2 regions of the Dehalobacter sp. DCA genome follow, and region 1 is predicted to be linked to the other one. Evidence: riboswitches for the same ligand, from Rfam matches in the RefSeq annotation. Region 1 holds a riboswitch; the other holds the start of a gene.
The links. Region 1 has a riboswitch for cyclic di-GMP ahead of DHBDCA_RS05950 (zinc ribbon domain-containing protein). Riboswitches for the same ligand answer to the same signal wherever they lie in the genome.
Positions count from the first base shown of each region.

Region 2: another riboswitch for cyclic di-GMP. It lies ahead of DHBDCA_RS08175 (HD-GYP domain-containing protein); the one in region 1 lies ahead of DHBDCA_RS05950 (zinc ribbon domain-containing protein).

Region 1 is NC_018866.1:1,263,414-1,271,233, forward strand. It holds gene metH (methionine synthase) at 1-527, shown strand, start outside; gene DHBDCA_RS05930 (hypothetical protein) at 549-773, opposite strand; partial or broken gene DHBDCA_RS05935 (IS110 family transposase) at 998-2,208, opposite strand; partial or broken gene DHBDCA_RS05950 (zinc ribbon domain-containing protein) at 2,714-3,394, opposite strand; cyclic di-GMP riboswitch class I at 3,574-3,662, opposite strand; partial or broken gene fabF (beta-ketoacyl-ACP synthase II) at 3,847-4,986, opposite strand; gene DHBDCA_RS05960 (hypothetical protein) at 5,107-5,490, opposite strand; gene DHBDCA_RS15735 (hypothetical protein) at 5,737-5,955, shown strand; gene DHBDCA_RS05965 (IS1634 family transposase) at 5,967-7,505, shown strand.
Region 2 is NC_018866.1:1,698,613-1,706,432, reverse strand. It holds partial or broken gene DHBDCA_RS08185 (IS3 family transposase) at 1-653, shown strand, start outside; partial or broken gene DHBDCA_RS08180 (CoA-binding protein) at 731-1,045, shown strand; gene DHBDCA_RS08175 (HD-GYP domain-containing protein) at 1,106-2,167, opposite strand; cyclic di-GMP riboswitch class I at 2,263-2,348, opposite strand; gene DHBDCA_RS08170 (iron chaperone) at 2,455-2,844, shown strand; gene DHBDCA_RS08165 (DUF3795 domain-containing protein) at 2,901-3,479, shown strand; gene DHBDCA_RS08160 (pentapeptide repeat-containing protein) at 3,544-4,413, shown strand; gene DHBDCA_RS08155 (DNA-deoxyinosine glycosylase) at 4,415-4,933, shown strand; gene DHBDCA_RS08150 (SGNH/GDSL hydrolase family protein) at 4,991-5,743, shown strand; gene DHBDCA_RS08145 (glycoside hydrolase family 113) at 5,829-6,971, shown strand; gene splB (spore photoproduct lyase) at 7,001-7,820, opposite strand, start outside.

The sequences.
Region 1 (7,820 bases):
ATAGTGGGATAACTGATTATTTAGGTGGCTTTATTGTAACGGCAGGCGTTGGTGCGAAGGAGTATGCCGAAAAACTTAAAGAACAAGGTAATGACTACGGAGCAATCATGGTAAAACTTCTTGCTGATCGGTTAGCAGAAGCCTTTGCAGGGTTATTACATCTTCAGGTCAGAACGGATTATTGGGGATACTCTCCAGATGAAAATCTCGAGCTTAAATCGCTATTAAAAGGGTCATTTAAGGGAATAAGACCAGCCTTTGGATATCCTTGTCTTAGGGATCATGCTGAAAAAACAAAGCTCTTTCAGCTTTTAGAGGGGGAAAGTAAGACTGGTATCACTTTAACAGGACATTATATGATGGATCCTGTTGCTAGTGTGTGCGGGCTGTACTTCGCCTCTGAAGTGGCAAAATATTTTGATATTCACAGAATTGATAAGGCTCAAGTGGATGATTACGCAAAGCGCAACAATAAAGAGCTTAAAGAGATTGAGAAGATGTTAACTACGATTTTGGCGTATAAATAAGAAAATGGAGGCGGTAATTTACTACCTAATATCCGCAAAGGCTCCTACATTTTTTCCTCCACTGCTAATAGCAGAACGCGAACTTGAAAAGGAACTACGAGTTACATTTTTAGGATTGCCGCAATTACGAAACTTCTCGACCTCTTTAACAACAATTGCTCTTATACGATCTTCGTACTTCTCGGCAAATCTATCCCAGTGTCTCTCTTTATCAAAAAAAATCTGTCTCAAAATGTTATTTTCCATAACTCCTTCATACCAAATTTGCAAGTAAAGGGGTACCCCAAAACTTATACTTTCTGCCCTGAAAATTACAAAAGTTGGGCTAAATGTTCGCTTTAGGAATTAGACAACACTAAACTACACCCAAGGTTACCGTTTCAAAAGGATAAATATTAGAACTTTCCAACTCAAGAAACAAAGTTACCAGGGCTATTTTTCAATGTTCCTATAGTTTTTATTGATGACTTTTATGCCGTTTGTTCTTGAACACTCACTAATAAACCAAAGGACTCTAGTCTTTTGATCGAATTCCTAACCAAGATGTCCTTCTTGCGTTCGTCAAAATAGTTAAATCCTAAATCCACATATTCTTGTTTCGCGTTAACAAGATATGTACTAGGGATAGTATTGTATGTCCTACAGCTATCGCCGCCTTATTCTTTCCTCGTCGAGCGGCGACACGATGGTATTGAGCTGATAAGTAGGTGTTTTTCTGACGAGAAGCCGCTTTTGCTGCTTCAGTTAGGGCACTTCTTAGCTTCTTGTTTCCTTTACGCGTCTTAGTGGACTTTTTTTTCCCTGCGCTTTCATCATGACCTGGAGTCATCCCTGCCCATGAACATAAGTGTCCAGGCGTAGGGAAGCGAGACATATCTGTGCCAACTTCCGCTATTATCTGTTCAGCGGTTCGTCTTCCAACTCCAGGTATGGAATCCAATATCTTTAGTTCTTCCGTAAAAGGAGTCATACGTTTCTCGATTTCTTCGTCCAACTCGCTAATCAGTTCATTGAGGTAATCGATATGCGCTAATTGTTTCTCCATCATATGCAGTTGATGCGCTTCGAGTCGTCCTTCAAGAGCAAGTTTCAAATGTTCTTTTTTGTCCTTCAGCTTCTTGAGAGCAGAATCTGCCAAAATAGAAGTGTCTCTCTCTCCATTGATCATGGCTTCCAGCATATTTCGTCCAGAGACACCTAAGACATTCGAAGCCACAGAGGAAAGTTTAATGTTACCTCCCTCTAATACCTTTTGGAGGCGATTTACTTCCCGAGTTCTTTCTTCGATGATGCTTCGTCGGTAGCGGACGATCTCTTTCAATTCTCTTTGCTCCCGGTCCGGTATATAACTTCCTTGAACTAGACCATGACGTAGTATCCGCGCAATCCATTCGGCACCTTTAACATCTGTTTTACGTCCCGGCACCGCTTTTATATGCTGCGCATTGACACCATTGGATGAAGGTTCTCCGGTTCTAATAGGTTATAAATGGGTTTCCAGTAGTCACCTGTGCTCTCCATCGCGACATGGGAACAGCGGCTGCTTTTGATCCAGTCCACAAGTTCGATCAGATTCCGAGTCATTGTTGCAAATGTTCGAATCTCCTTTCGTGATGATGCAGGCTGTGATACTCTTTTTATGCACATCCAACCCGCAACAACGTTCATGTAAGACTTCCATACCATAGCTTCTCCTTAGACTGGTTTTGTTTAAGGCAGGTGCAACAACCAATAGGGGTTATTCTGCCCTGCGTGCTTCCCGAGGGAGCAACAATCTGCGATGCACCGGGTCGTTGTGGTCCGTCTGATACGCGGGCTCGCGACACCAAGAAAGTTCGACCTACCTTCGCCAGCCATAGTAGTAGTATGGACAAAATTTTTATTCATCAGTGGTGCCGCAAAGCGGCATGGGGGTCTGATACGTCGAGAAAACATGGCCACCTTAAAATACAAAATTATAGATGTGGCAGTCTATTGCATGAAATAGAGGTTGCGTAGATCTGCGGGCCCCTTAATAAAGAAATTATTAGAACGATTCAAAGAATCCTCTTTTTGGTGTTCCTAAAAACAAGTTGAGAGTAAAATCAGCAATTACTTCTGTTGATTTTACTCTCCTATTTTTGCTTGAAAGTGAAAAGAAGCTGTCTTTTCATGAATGTCCTTTGACATCATTATGAGACAGCCCCATTGTTTCTGATCAGTTCCAGCAGCTGCTCTGTTCCGACGATCTCTCGGTCGAAGCCGTTATTATCCAGAAGCTGGCTTCTTTTCTTTTTTATAGCGGCAAGCTCTACATTCAGGGTGTTTAGCCGCTCTATAAATACTGCAGGGTCGATATACCCCTTCGATACCAATCTACTGAGTATATGACCCTGCTCTGTAAGCTCCATGATTCTGTTACTGCAGTCCCCGATTTCCTGCTCCTGCTGCTCGTCCATTCGAAGCTTTTTGAGCACTTCCAGCAGGGGAGTGAGGATTTCGGTATAATTGCTTTTGAGCTTGCCCCACATCATGCCGAAAGCCCATTGAACGTCATCCTCTCGGATTGCCTTTTGGCTACATTTGGTGTTGTCCAAAATGTGCTGGCGGCAGCACCATTGAATTTTCTCATAAGGCTTGCCTATGTAAATTTTCTGCCTTCGGAATATACCGCCGCATTCTCCGCATAAGATTTTGCTGCTGAAGGCGTACCGGCTTTGGTATTTCTCCGAATCGTCCATCCCCATCTGCTTTCTGCGGTATTCAAAGATTTCCCTGATCGCCTCCGCCTGTTCATGTGAGATAATGGGTTCATGGTTGTCCTCAATAAGGTATTGAGGAAGCTGACCCTTGTCTCTCTGTCGCTTAAACGGCAGCACCTCTGTGGTACTTTAGATCGCAACTGCAACAATACAGGCAATTATAGATAATAAATGCCGTGTGAAACATCGCAGATCTATAACATAAACAAAAATTCATTCCTTTGCATATTCTAAAAAATTTATTATCGTTTACATAAAAATCAAGACCTGCTGCAAAAATGGGCAGGTCTTGACGCATGTAATCTCACGGTAACCAGGCTGTCATAATGTTTAGAGCACCTTAGACCCTACGGCATTGCGTCCCTGCCTTTAGGCAGGTTTGCCCTTAACATTATTTGTTTTTTAAATCTTTTAAAATACCGCATAATTGCAGTTGATGCCACCCTTGGTGTATATCGTGGCAAAGTTCATACTGCAGATTCAAACATATTCTAGATTCTGATATAAAAAGTTTACGGTATTGCCGATATCCACAGCATCGGTCATCAAACATTGGACGTCATCATCGTCCAGAAACTCTATTTGATATACTTTTTTAAGAGCAATGAAGCGTTATGGCCACCAAATCCAAAACCATTTGATAAGGCATAATTTACTTCATGTTTGATTGCCTTATTAGGCACATAATCCAAATCGCAATCCTCATCTGGCACAGTTAAATTGATCGTAGGAGGTATCATGCCCTCCTCTACAACTTTCAAAGTTATGATAGCTTCTATTCCTCCAGCTGCACCAAATAAATGACCTGTCATGGACTTTGTAGCATTGACTTTTATACGGTAGGCATCTTCTTTAAACAATGCTTTAATCGCCTTTGTTTCAGATTTATCTCCCTCTGGAGTACCTGTTGCGTGTGCGTTAATATAATCGACCTGTTTAGGTGATATTCCTGCCATATCAATCGCTGATTTCATTGCTCCTTCTGCCCCTTGATAATCGGGGCTTGTAATATGGTAGGCGTCAGTAGTCGCGCCGTATCCAACAATTTCACCAAGTATCTTAGCTCCGCGATTTTGGGCATGCTCCAATTCCTCCAGGAATAAAATTCCCGCACCTTCCGACATTACAAATCCATCCCTCAATTTATCAAAGGGACGGCTTGCCTGTTCTGGGTTCTCATTATTTGTGGACATCGCATGCATATTGGTAAATCCGGAAAATGCAAATGTATTGATTGCTGCTTCAGATCCGCCAGCTATCACCGCATCTGTATAGCCGTGCTTGATACTTAAAAACGCTTCTCCAATAGCCTGATTGGATGTTGCACAAGCCGATACCGGAGAAAAACTTGGCCCCGTAAAGCCTGTTTTAATGGCTATAATACCCGCTGCCATATTGCCGATCATCATAGGAACCATAAAAGGGGAAACATGCCTGTTTCCTCTGGTCATAAATTTTTCGTGATTTTTTATTATTGTCTTAATACCGCCAATACCTGAGCCTACATAGATACCGACTCTGTTTTTGTTAAAATTTATATCCTGTACATTTGCCATTTCAATTGCTTGTTTTGCTGCCGCATAAGCATATTGGATGAATAAATCATATCTATTTATCTCTTTTCCATCAAAGTAATCCTTGGAAGAAAAATCTTCGATATATCCGGCAATACGGGAAGGAATTTCCGAAAAAGACGAATCAGAAATCCTCTTTATTCCGCTCTTTCCGCTTGTGCTTTATGAGGCGCAGAGCATATTCAGTAATTTCGTCTTTTTTTACAGTCACAATTTTAAATTTTACTCAATTTGCCTCAATTAACTCCGTATTATTTGTATTTTCTAGATAACAGAATTGTTTCGAGAAAAGCTTTTGGTATAACCAGCGGCTTTTGCCGCATGACGCTGGGAAACTTCACCAATAGGAAGAGGTTTTGACTGATCTCCTGGGAAGCTCGGGGCGGTCTCCATTGATTTGCAGTTAAATTTCCTCTCGACAAACCGGGCAACTTTGTGACTGGAGCTATGTATAAATTCCACGAAATCTATTCTACCGCCAGCCGCCACAACAAGATCTTCACTTTCACAGCTGGATCCTTCTCTAAATGCCATAACAATCAGAAAACTTACAATCAGGGAATATAGAATCCAGTTTCGGACTAAGTGGGCTATTATAGTCAGCGGCGTTACCAATTCGTACGTCATCAATACCCAAACTGAAAACATAATCTCTTATATTTCCTTTATTTTATTCGCTTTGTTAATATCCATAATATATTACCTCCTCCTGACTTTAGGACTTATAAGACGAAAAACTGCTAGCACTCAGCCCTGAAAACCGTTTAGATAGCGGAGTTCAGGGCTGATTTTTATGTAGAAAATATATTATATTTTGTCCTATTATGTCCTTTTATATTAGTTGCGATTATGGTATAATAGTTTTAGATATTTTTATCCAGAGGAGCCTTCTGTATGTACGTTGCCATAACAGGCTCGGGCAAGGCCCGGGTCATACAGTTTAGAGAAGATACCCGTATTCCGGGAACAACGAAGAAAAAGACGCATGTCGTGAAGACGATTGGTAACTATGAACGAATGCTCGCTGAGGATCCGGACATTATTGCCAAGCTTAAGGCTGAAGCAGCTGAACTGACAAGGGCAAAGAAGGAAACGACGCTCCTCTCGCTTTAAGCGTTACCGTTATGGACATCACATCACCTCAGGATGTTGTTCCTTCCTTCAGGTTCGGTCATGCGCTAATCAAACAGCTTTGGAGCACTATGGGGTTAGACGCCTTTTTTCTTGCTAATTGCGGAAAGCGCAATGCTACAGCTGTTGGACAAGCTCTATTCTACCTTGTCGCCCATCGCTGCGCAGATCCTTGCAGTATCCATGCGAGTGCATTGGAACAGAATTCCTATGCGGGTATCCTTTCTCTTGGGATCGATGTCCTTTACGATGTTCTTGATGTACTCTCCCAGCAGAAAGAGGCCATCATAAGCCACCTTGCTGACTTCTTTGAAAAGAAAACCAGCCGCAGTGGTCCTGAAGCATACTATGACGTCACAACGTACGCTTTTGAGAGCACCCGCTGGGGCGAATTACGAATGTTTGGCTTCTCGAAGGATCACAAAAATAACGAAGTTCAGGTGGTCATGGGGCTGCTTTTGGACAACAACGGCATACCCATAACGTATGAACTTTTTCCAGGCAACACGATGGATCAGTGTACTCTGACCCGATCGGTAGAGAAGCTTAAGAGTCTGTACAGGCTGGAAAAGATCACGGTGGTTGCCGACAGAGGACTCAACAGCGGCAGCAATCTTGAGTACCTCTGCAAGGGTGGGCACGACTTCGTCATCAGCTATACTTTAAAGCGTTCTCCTGACTCCTTTAAGGAACTTGTATGGAACGACGAAGGATGGCAAGATAGTGTGGACCTTGCCACAGGGGAGATAACCTCTCGTTCCAAGATCGTAGAGCAAATACTGGAGGTCAAGGTTCCCATAGATCAGGATGAGGAAAGTGCTGAAAAGAAAAAAAGAGGAAGGCCCAGGAAGTACACTATTGAAAAAATTCCCGTAAAGATACACTTAACCTGGTCGGCCAAACGGGCTAACAAAGACAGATCCGACAGGGAACGCGTACTAGAGAAGCTCAAGAAACGCCTTGACAAACCCTATCAGCTTAAGGCTGCAGTAAAACGGGGTTGCAATCAGTTTTTGCAGATGGAGCTTGACACAGAAGATTGGAAGCTGGATGAAGCAAAAATTGAGCAAGCCGCCCGCTATGATGGGTATTATGCGGTCATTACCAACAACCTGAACTTGAGCACAGATGAGGTTTCCAAGATATACGGAGGACTATGGAAGATCGAAGAGAGTTTTAGAATACTTAAGACTGACCTTAGAGCACGACCGGTTTTCGTATGGAATGACGAACATATTAAGGGGCACTTTGCCATGTGTTTCATCGCGTTATGCATACTCCGTTATGCACAGTACTTACTCGAACAATCAATGGGCAAGAGCGTTTCGGCCGCGCAAATCATGGAAGCAATACAGGACCCCCTTGCATTAGTTCAGGGAGAATACCCAAATAATATCGTTACCCCAACCCAAGTTTCCCAGACTTATCTCGATCTCGCATCGATACTCAAACTGACTCCTCTAAAGACAAACATGACACTGACCAAGTTCCGTTCATGCACAAAATTGGATCTAACAATAAACCTAAAATAATAGGACAATTTAAAATCGCTGAATCTCTTGCGCATCAAGTGATTCAGCGATTTTTCGTCTTTTATCTTCTAAAGTCAGGATCTCTTATATTTCCTTTATTTTATTCGCTTTGTTAATATCCATAATATATTACCTCCTCGTATAATTGATTTAGTTCCACCCCACGAGTCCAAAAAACTAATGGAACGTGGGGTATTTAAATGACCATAGAAAACTGGAAATTCAGTTAGTATGGTTAACATCAACAAGATGCGCGCAGGATAACGCATACTCCATGTAGCCATCGTGCCTGTGGGCAGTGTGGACAAGTCAACC
Region 2 (7,820 bases), 440 kb from region 1:
ACCAAAGAGCTGCCTCAAGAGCAATTGGCCTGCAAGACAACAGTTGCCAAAGTGATGCGGGAGAACGGCCTTCGTTCAAAGGTGATTAAGAAATACAAAGCAACCACAAACTCACGTCACAACTTGCCAGTTGCTGAAAATATACTTAACCGTGAGTTCACTGCATCCCGTCGCAATGAAAAATGGGTTTCAGACATCACGTACATTGCTACGGATGAGGGCTGGCTCTATCTGGCAGGGATTCTGGATCTTTACGACCGTTCAATTGTCGGTTGGTCAATGGATAGCCGTATGAAAACGTCACTCGTGATATCGGCTCTAAGGAATGCCATCGGTCGCAAAAAACCTAAAGAAGGTACTCATTTTACATTCAGATCGTGGTGTACAGTATGCCAGTCATAACTACCAGAAACTAATACCAGGAAAAGAACTTTGTTTGCAGCATGAGCCGCAAAGGCAACTGTTATGACAATGCCCCAATGGAATCATTCTGGGGTAAGTTGAAAACAGAATGGCTTAATGACATGCATTTCAAGACCAGAGATGAAGCAAGATCAGCAGTATTTGAGTACATTGAGCTCTTTTACAATCGCAATCGCATTCATTCTTCCAACGATTACATAGCGCCATTAAAGGTGCATGATGCAGCATGATTGCGTAATTCAATGAAAACAATAATTATTTAGGGTTTCTCCGTGTCTACCAAACGTAGGCAAGGTCAGTTTTTGCCGTAAATCCTAATATGGACAGTATTGACGGCGAGATCTGCTATGAAAACCTTCAGTCTTTGCCGCAGAAAGCCGACGGTGCAGTGATCGTCGTCCCTCCGGACCAAACCAATAAGGTCGTTAGGGACGCGGTAGAAGCTGGAATCAAACATATCTGGATTCAGCAGGGGGCTGAATCCAAAGAGGCTATAGACTATTGTACGGAAAATCATATAAACGTCATCCATGACCAATGCGTCCTAATGTTTGCAGAACCATCGTTTCCTCATTCGTTCCACCGGTCCGTACTGAAGGTGTTTGGAAAACTTCCAAAATAGTAGGTTAGCCGGCTCAAAAAACATTTGAGCCGGCAATTTTTTTCAAGAAATGGATCAGCTTCACTCGACAATGGATACAATAAAGGTTGTAAGATCTTCGACAAGGTTATATTCCTTAGCCTGGACATGGGCCAGCCCTTTGTCGGCGATTAATACCCTGATAATCGGGCGCATCGGCAAACTTTTATTTTGGTCAACCACAATCCCAACTTCACCTGTATTGAGCTTAACGGTACAGCCGGTCGGATAGGCCGCAACATGCTTTAAGAACGTTACAACCAACTGCTGGGAGAATAGCTTGTTCGCACATCCCATCACAATTTCACAGGCTTCATGCGGGACGATCCGGGAGTGGCCCGGGCCATCATTGACCAGATTATCATAGAAGTCGGCCAGCCCTACGATTTGAGCCAAGACATGGAGGTGCCGGCCGGACAGCTTCCGGGGATAGCCGTTTCCGTTCAGCCATTCGTGATGCTGCAAAGCAATATGCGCACTCAATAAGTTTAATTCCGATTTGTTCCGAAGTATTTCAAATCCATGTACGGTATGCGTCTTATATAGGTCATTTTCCTTCAGAGTAAAGGCCTCACGTTTGGCGACAAGCTCTTTTGGCAGCTTGACAGTCCCTATATCGTGAAGCAAAGCCCCTACCGCCAGCGCCTCCAGGGTATCTTTATCCAGTCCCAAAGCTTTGCCCAAAATTGTCGCAAGGACACAAACACTGACTGAATGCGCATAAACTTGATTGTCATAGCTCCGCATATCTGTCAGGCTCAGAAATATCTTCTCTTGAAACAGAACGTCTCCGATGATGTTGTTTACCGTCTTTTTTACCTGAAAACCATTGAGGTCTTTACCGATTCGTACCGCTTCCGCTGAATGCTCAATGGAGTTCATTGCCTCCCGCCTGTTTTCCTCGGAAATGACATCTTCGATAACAATATCCTTCGTTTCGTCATCGTCCACATAGACAATACTGATGCCCAGCTCTTTCAGCCGCTCGATATAGGGGGAGGTCAGCGTGACTCCTTTCCCAAGTAATGAACGGCCGTTATGCGAGAAAATGGTTCGTCCCAATACGTCTCCCTTTTGAAGCCGGTTTACACTTACCTGACGCAATTGTAATCTTCCTTTCCGATAAATCAGTGCTAGCTGAAGCAACAAAAAAATCACCAGCAGATTGCATGGCGACATTCAAAACAAACCTGAGCGGATTCGGTGGCCTGGCAGTCATCAGAATTATTCTGGAAGACCCATAGCTTTGCGTCCCTGGCTTTCACCAAGTTTGCCATTGTCGTTGCTCCTGTATCCCTATTCGATTGATATTTCGGTCATAGAACTATTGTAGCACATCGCTTTCAGGTTCTACAGGGGTTATTCGGAAAAATTTAAAGGAGAAACTAAAAATGGGAGCGGATAAAGTGGTTCATGAATCAGTTGATGGGTATATTTTGCAGTTCCCTGATGAGACACAGGAAATATTAAGAGCAATTAGAAATGTGATAAGAGAAGCAGCACCGGACGCAGTGGAAAAGATAAGCTATCAGATGCCTACGTTTGTACTGAACGGTAATCTCGTTCATTTCGCAGCATTCAAAAACCACATTGGATTTTATCCGACACCAAGCGGGATTGAAGCCTTTAAACAGGAACTGGCCGGTTATAAGGGAGCTAAAGGATCGGTACAATTCCCATTAAATAAGCCTATTCCGTATGAGTTAATAAGCAAGATCGTGAAGTACAGAGTCGCGGAGAACGCGCATATCCCAAGAAGAATTCCGTGCTGCGATGTTTAGATACGGCCCTTAATGTTTGGGAAATGCTAAAAAATGTTTATCAGGAGATGCATGCGATGGTTAAATCAATGGTAAGTAAAGAATACAGGCGAAAATGCGCCGACTTTTCATTATGCGGATTGAATTGCTGTCTCTGTCCGCGCTTTCATACGGACGGTTCTTCAAAGTGCCCCGGCTGCGGGGGTCCGGACTTTTTTTTGAAGCATCCTTCCTGTGCCGTAATTACCTGTAATAAAAAGCATCAAAATGTTGAATACTGTTTTGAATGCAGTGTCTATCCATGTGAGAGGTATCAGGCTCCAAGCGAGGCCGATTCCTTTATATCCTATCAAAATGTATTGCAGGATCAGGCCAAGGCTAAAATAGACCTTCAAAATTATCTTGAAGAACTGACGGAAAAACACAAAATTTTAGGCGAACTAATCACGAATTACAACGACGGCAAATCAAAGGGATTTTATTGTCTGGCGGTCAACCTGCTGCCGCTTTCCGTCCTGAATAATATGATGGATAAGATCCATCATATGGATCGGATCAACTGCAACGGCAGTGCTGAAGAAGCCGTCCGCTTGCTAAAAGTGGAAGCCGATCGTCTGAATATTCAACTGGTTCTTAGAAAGGCCAAAAAAGATTAGACAAACTATTCAAGCATTATTTCTGGGGATAAATCAAATGTTCTTTGTTTTGGAGGATCAAACATTGTCTGGAATTCGTGAACCAATAGACATTTTTGCTGAGCAGAGACGCAGTCTGAGAGCTGACTGTGAGAACTGCTTCGGATTGTGCTGCACCGCGCTGTATTTTTCAGCTTCGGAAGGCTTTCCAAACGATAAAGAGGCCGGTCAACCCTGTCGGAAGCTGCAGGAAAATTTTCGCTGCAGTATATATCAAGATCTTCAGGGACTGGGCCTGAAAGGCTGCATGGCATTTGACTGTTTTGGCGCAGGGCCAAAGGTATCCAAGCTCAGTTACGGCGGCAGAGACTGGCGGCGATCACCGGAATTCCAGGAGCAAATGTTTGAAGTTTTCCTTGTCATTCGGCAGCTTCAGGAGATACTCTGGTATTTGACAGAAGCAGAGACATTACAGCCCGCTCATTCAGTTCATGAGGCGCTTCGTACCCTGCGGGAAGAGACGGAACGGCTGACACTGCTCAGCCCGGGTGAGCTTCTGAAAATGGATGTACCCTTATATCGTACCGAAGTAAATACCCTGCTGCTTCAAACAAGTGAACTGGTCCGTGTTTCTGTTTGTCAGGAGCGGAATATTCAGGCCGGGATTTTGAAGACCTTTAAGCGCAGGAATAGTCTGATTGCTGCAGATCTCCGGGAAACGGACCTCAGAGGGGCTAACCTTAGAGGAGCCTGTCTGATTGCCGCAGATCTCAGCGGGAGCGATCTGGGCGGAGCTGATTTGATCGGGGCGGATTTGCGCGATGCCGACCTTAGTGGTACTGATTTAAGCCATAGTATTTTTCTGACCCAGCCCCAGCTAAATACGGCGAAGGGAGACAAGCGTACCAAGCTGCCGCCATTACTCTTTTATCCAAGACAATGGAGTTTGGACTGATATGGAAATGGAAATCATCTATTCATTTGAACCGGTCATCAATCAGGAGTCCCGGGTATTGATCCTCGGCTCGATGCCGGGAGTGCAATCGTTGAGGGAGCAGAAATATTATGTACATCCTTACAATCACTTTTGGCGGATTATGTATGCGCTTTTTGACGATGCCCGTGGATGGTCTAATGCCGCGGATGCCATGGATGATTATGATAGCAGGAAACAATTTCTTTTGGACAGAAAAATTGCCCTTTGGGATGTCATTTGTAACTGCTCCAGAGAAGGCAGTCTCGATAGCAATATAGTCAATGAACAGGTCAATGATTTTCAAAATTTATTTATTCAGTACCCACATCTGGAATTACTTGCATTTAACGGAGCAAAGGGCTTTAATATATATAAGAGGAAAATCCGTCTGGAGTCTGCTTCCATTGCCTATCTGCTATTGCCCTCAACCAGTCCGGCCAATACGATGAAATTTGAGGAAAAGCTGACACATTGGAAAGCAATTTTGAAATACTTATAAAATTTTGAAGTAATACCTATGAAGTTTTAAGCAAGTCGTTGTGAAAGGTGTGAATTGATGGATAACAATCAGTCTGAACTGAAAGAAAATTATACATTTCTGATTGTAGGAGACTCCATTTCCAAAGGCGTGATCTATAACGAGGATCAGGGGAAATATTCGTTATTGGACAGAAACTATGTTTCTCTGGTCCAGAACAGCCTGAAGGGCATGGTTTATAATGCTGCGAAATTTGGTAATACCATAAAAAAAGGCATTGAACGCCTTAATCGGGATGTCTCCAAAACGCGTCCGGATATTGTACTGATCGAATTTGGAGGCAATGACTGTGACTTTGACTGGATGCAGATTGCGAGTGATCCAATGGCAGAGCATGAACCCAAAACGGATTTCAACGCTTTCGGGAAAATGCTCACAGATACCATTATTTCGCTTAAAAACAATAATATTATCCCGGTGTTGATGACGCTTCCCCCGCTTGACGCGGATCGGTATTTCAAGTGGATTAGCAAAAACAGTAATGAGATAGGGAAAAATATATTGATTTGGCTTGGAAGCGTTACAAAGATATACTGGTGGCAGGAACGCTACAACTCCATGATTGTGAACATTGCAGAGGAAACCAAGACAAAATGGATCGATGTAAGAGGTGCTTTTCTGAAGACACCGGATTTTACTCAATTGCTTTGTATTGATGGGATCCATCCGAATGAAGACGGGCATAAGGTCATTGCCCAAAAGGTGACGGAATACCTCAGACAGAATTACAATTTTCTGCTCAAAGATTCTTCCGCGGACAGTCTTTCTTAGTATTTAGAAAGTATAAGCTTTTCATCTTTACGCTTCTAATCATCAATCTATTTAACATGTACTATTCTTAGGAAGGGTCAGAATATTGAACAATTTGCTGAATACGCTCAAAAGAAATAAAACCCCGCTGATTGTATTAGGTGTCATTATTGTGGTGTTGCTAATCATTAAACTGGTTCTGGTGGATATTGTCTATATTGGCTACCAATACGAAAAGAACAGGATTATTACCCCATGGGGGGAAAAGATAAAATCGGCAAACCTGTCTGTAGATTATACAATTGAACAGGCTCTGAGCGATATAGACAGTCTTGGGCTGAATACCCTGAATGTCCCTGTTCAAATTGATATTCCGTCGTTGACAGCCAGTACGATGAGTATCAATGCGGAAAGCGAAAAGAAAGCGGTCTGGCTGATTAAACGCTTAAGATATAAAGGAATTAACGTCATCCTGGAACCTTATCCGTATATTCAAAACGGTGAGAAATATGAGACGGATCTCAAGCCGGATAATATCAATCAATGGTTCTGGAACTGGAAACAGGTCGTCCTTGCCGAACTCATCCGTGATGTGGCTAAGCCGAATAAAGTCTACGCCCTATGTATCGGTTCCAACTTTGATCAATTCGAGGATCAATGCGGTTATTGGACCGATGTCGCGGATTTTGTCAGGGCCGGATACCAGGGCAAAATGACTTACCGGACAAACTGGTGGTATACAGCTGAATGGAATGCCGGGCAGAATTTGGCGTACGATACCTACATTGCCAAATTAAATAATCCGGTTCTTGGAAAAGTGGATTTTATCTCTGTAGCAGCTTATTTTGAATTGACCGACCAGGAGACCAATACGGTAGATAACCTTGTAAGCTCGATCTATAAGACCCGGATTTTTGACCGAAACCAGAATATCTATGATGAATTAAAGCAGCTGTCTGCAAAATGGAACAAACCTGTATTCTTTGGTGAATTGGGTTTCCCAAAAAGAAGCGGTGCCGCAGTTCATCCCTGGAACCCTTTGCCGTCGGACATTATCAATAACCAGGAGCAGGCAAATTGCTTTCTGGCTTATCAGCAAGTGTTTGAAAAAGAAACCTGGCATCTTGGTTTTTCTGTTTTTGCTGTGGGCAAAGATGATGAAAACAAGAATTATTACCCGAGCGAGCAAAGCAAGCAGGCCATTAAAAGATGGTATGCCGAATACCAGCATACTGGCAAGGAACGATGAGTGCCATGGACGGTACAATAGCCGAAAAGCTAAATAAAGTATTTGGCTTTTGCTCCCGGGAAATGACGGTTCATAAACGCCAGAAAGGAAGTCTTTATTTCCTCCATTTCAACGGGTGGGTAGACATATTTTCCGTAGCCGAACTGCCCGAATTTAAATTTGCGCGAAGCTTCATCCATCGGTAGGCTTGTCTGCGGATAGATATTTAAAATATTGGACTTGGCTCGGGAAGAAAAACGATGTGTGATAAATTCAAAAGTAAGCGCTGCAGGAGAAAAGTTTGCCGGAGAAGCGGCTTTTAACTGCTCTGCCAGGTCAGCAAAGAGCTTTTCGTATTGATCCATCCAGTTCTCAAATCTGATAATCGGGGCAATAATAAAACCCAAAGGGTAGCCGGCGCGAAGTACTTTTCCGGCTGCCTTTATTCTATTTTCAGCGGATGGTGTCCCATGCTCATAATTTCTGATGATTTCCTCGCAATTCAGGCTGAAACGAAACCGGGTATGACCGTGATGTTCCAGATTCAAAAGGCTATCAACGTCAGTGAATTTTGTGACAAAGCGGAACCGGCCTTGAGGCTGCCTTCCAAAAAATTCAATGCTTTTTCTCAGACTGCCTGTATATTGTTCCATCGGGATTGGGTCGGACACTGCGGCTCCTTCGAAATAAGTGATCTCGGGTAAACGTTCCTGGATTAAAGTTTGGGCTTTTTCAAGCAGTTCATTTATATTAACATAGATGCGGATGTACGGTCTTGCACCCAGCGTCGTGGCTAAATAACAATATTCGCACATCCCGGGACAGCTTGTGGTCAGCGGCAGCTGATAATGAGCTGAGGGTTTGCAGGTT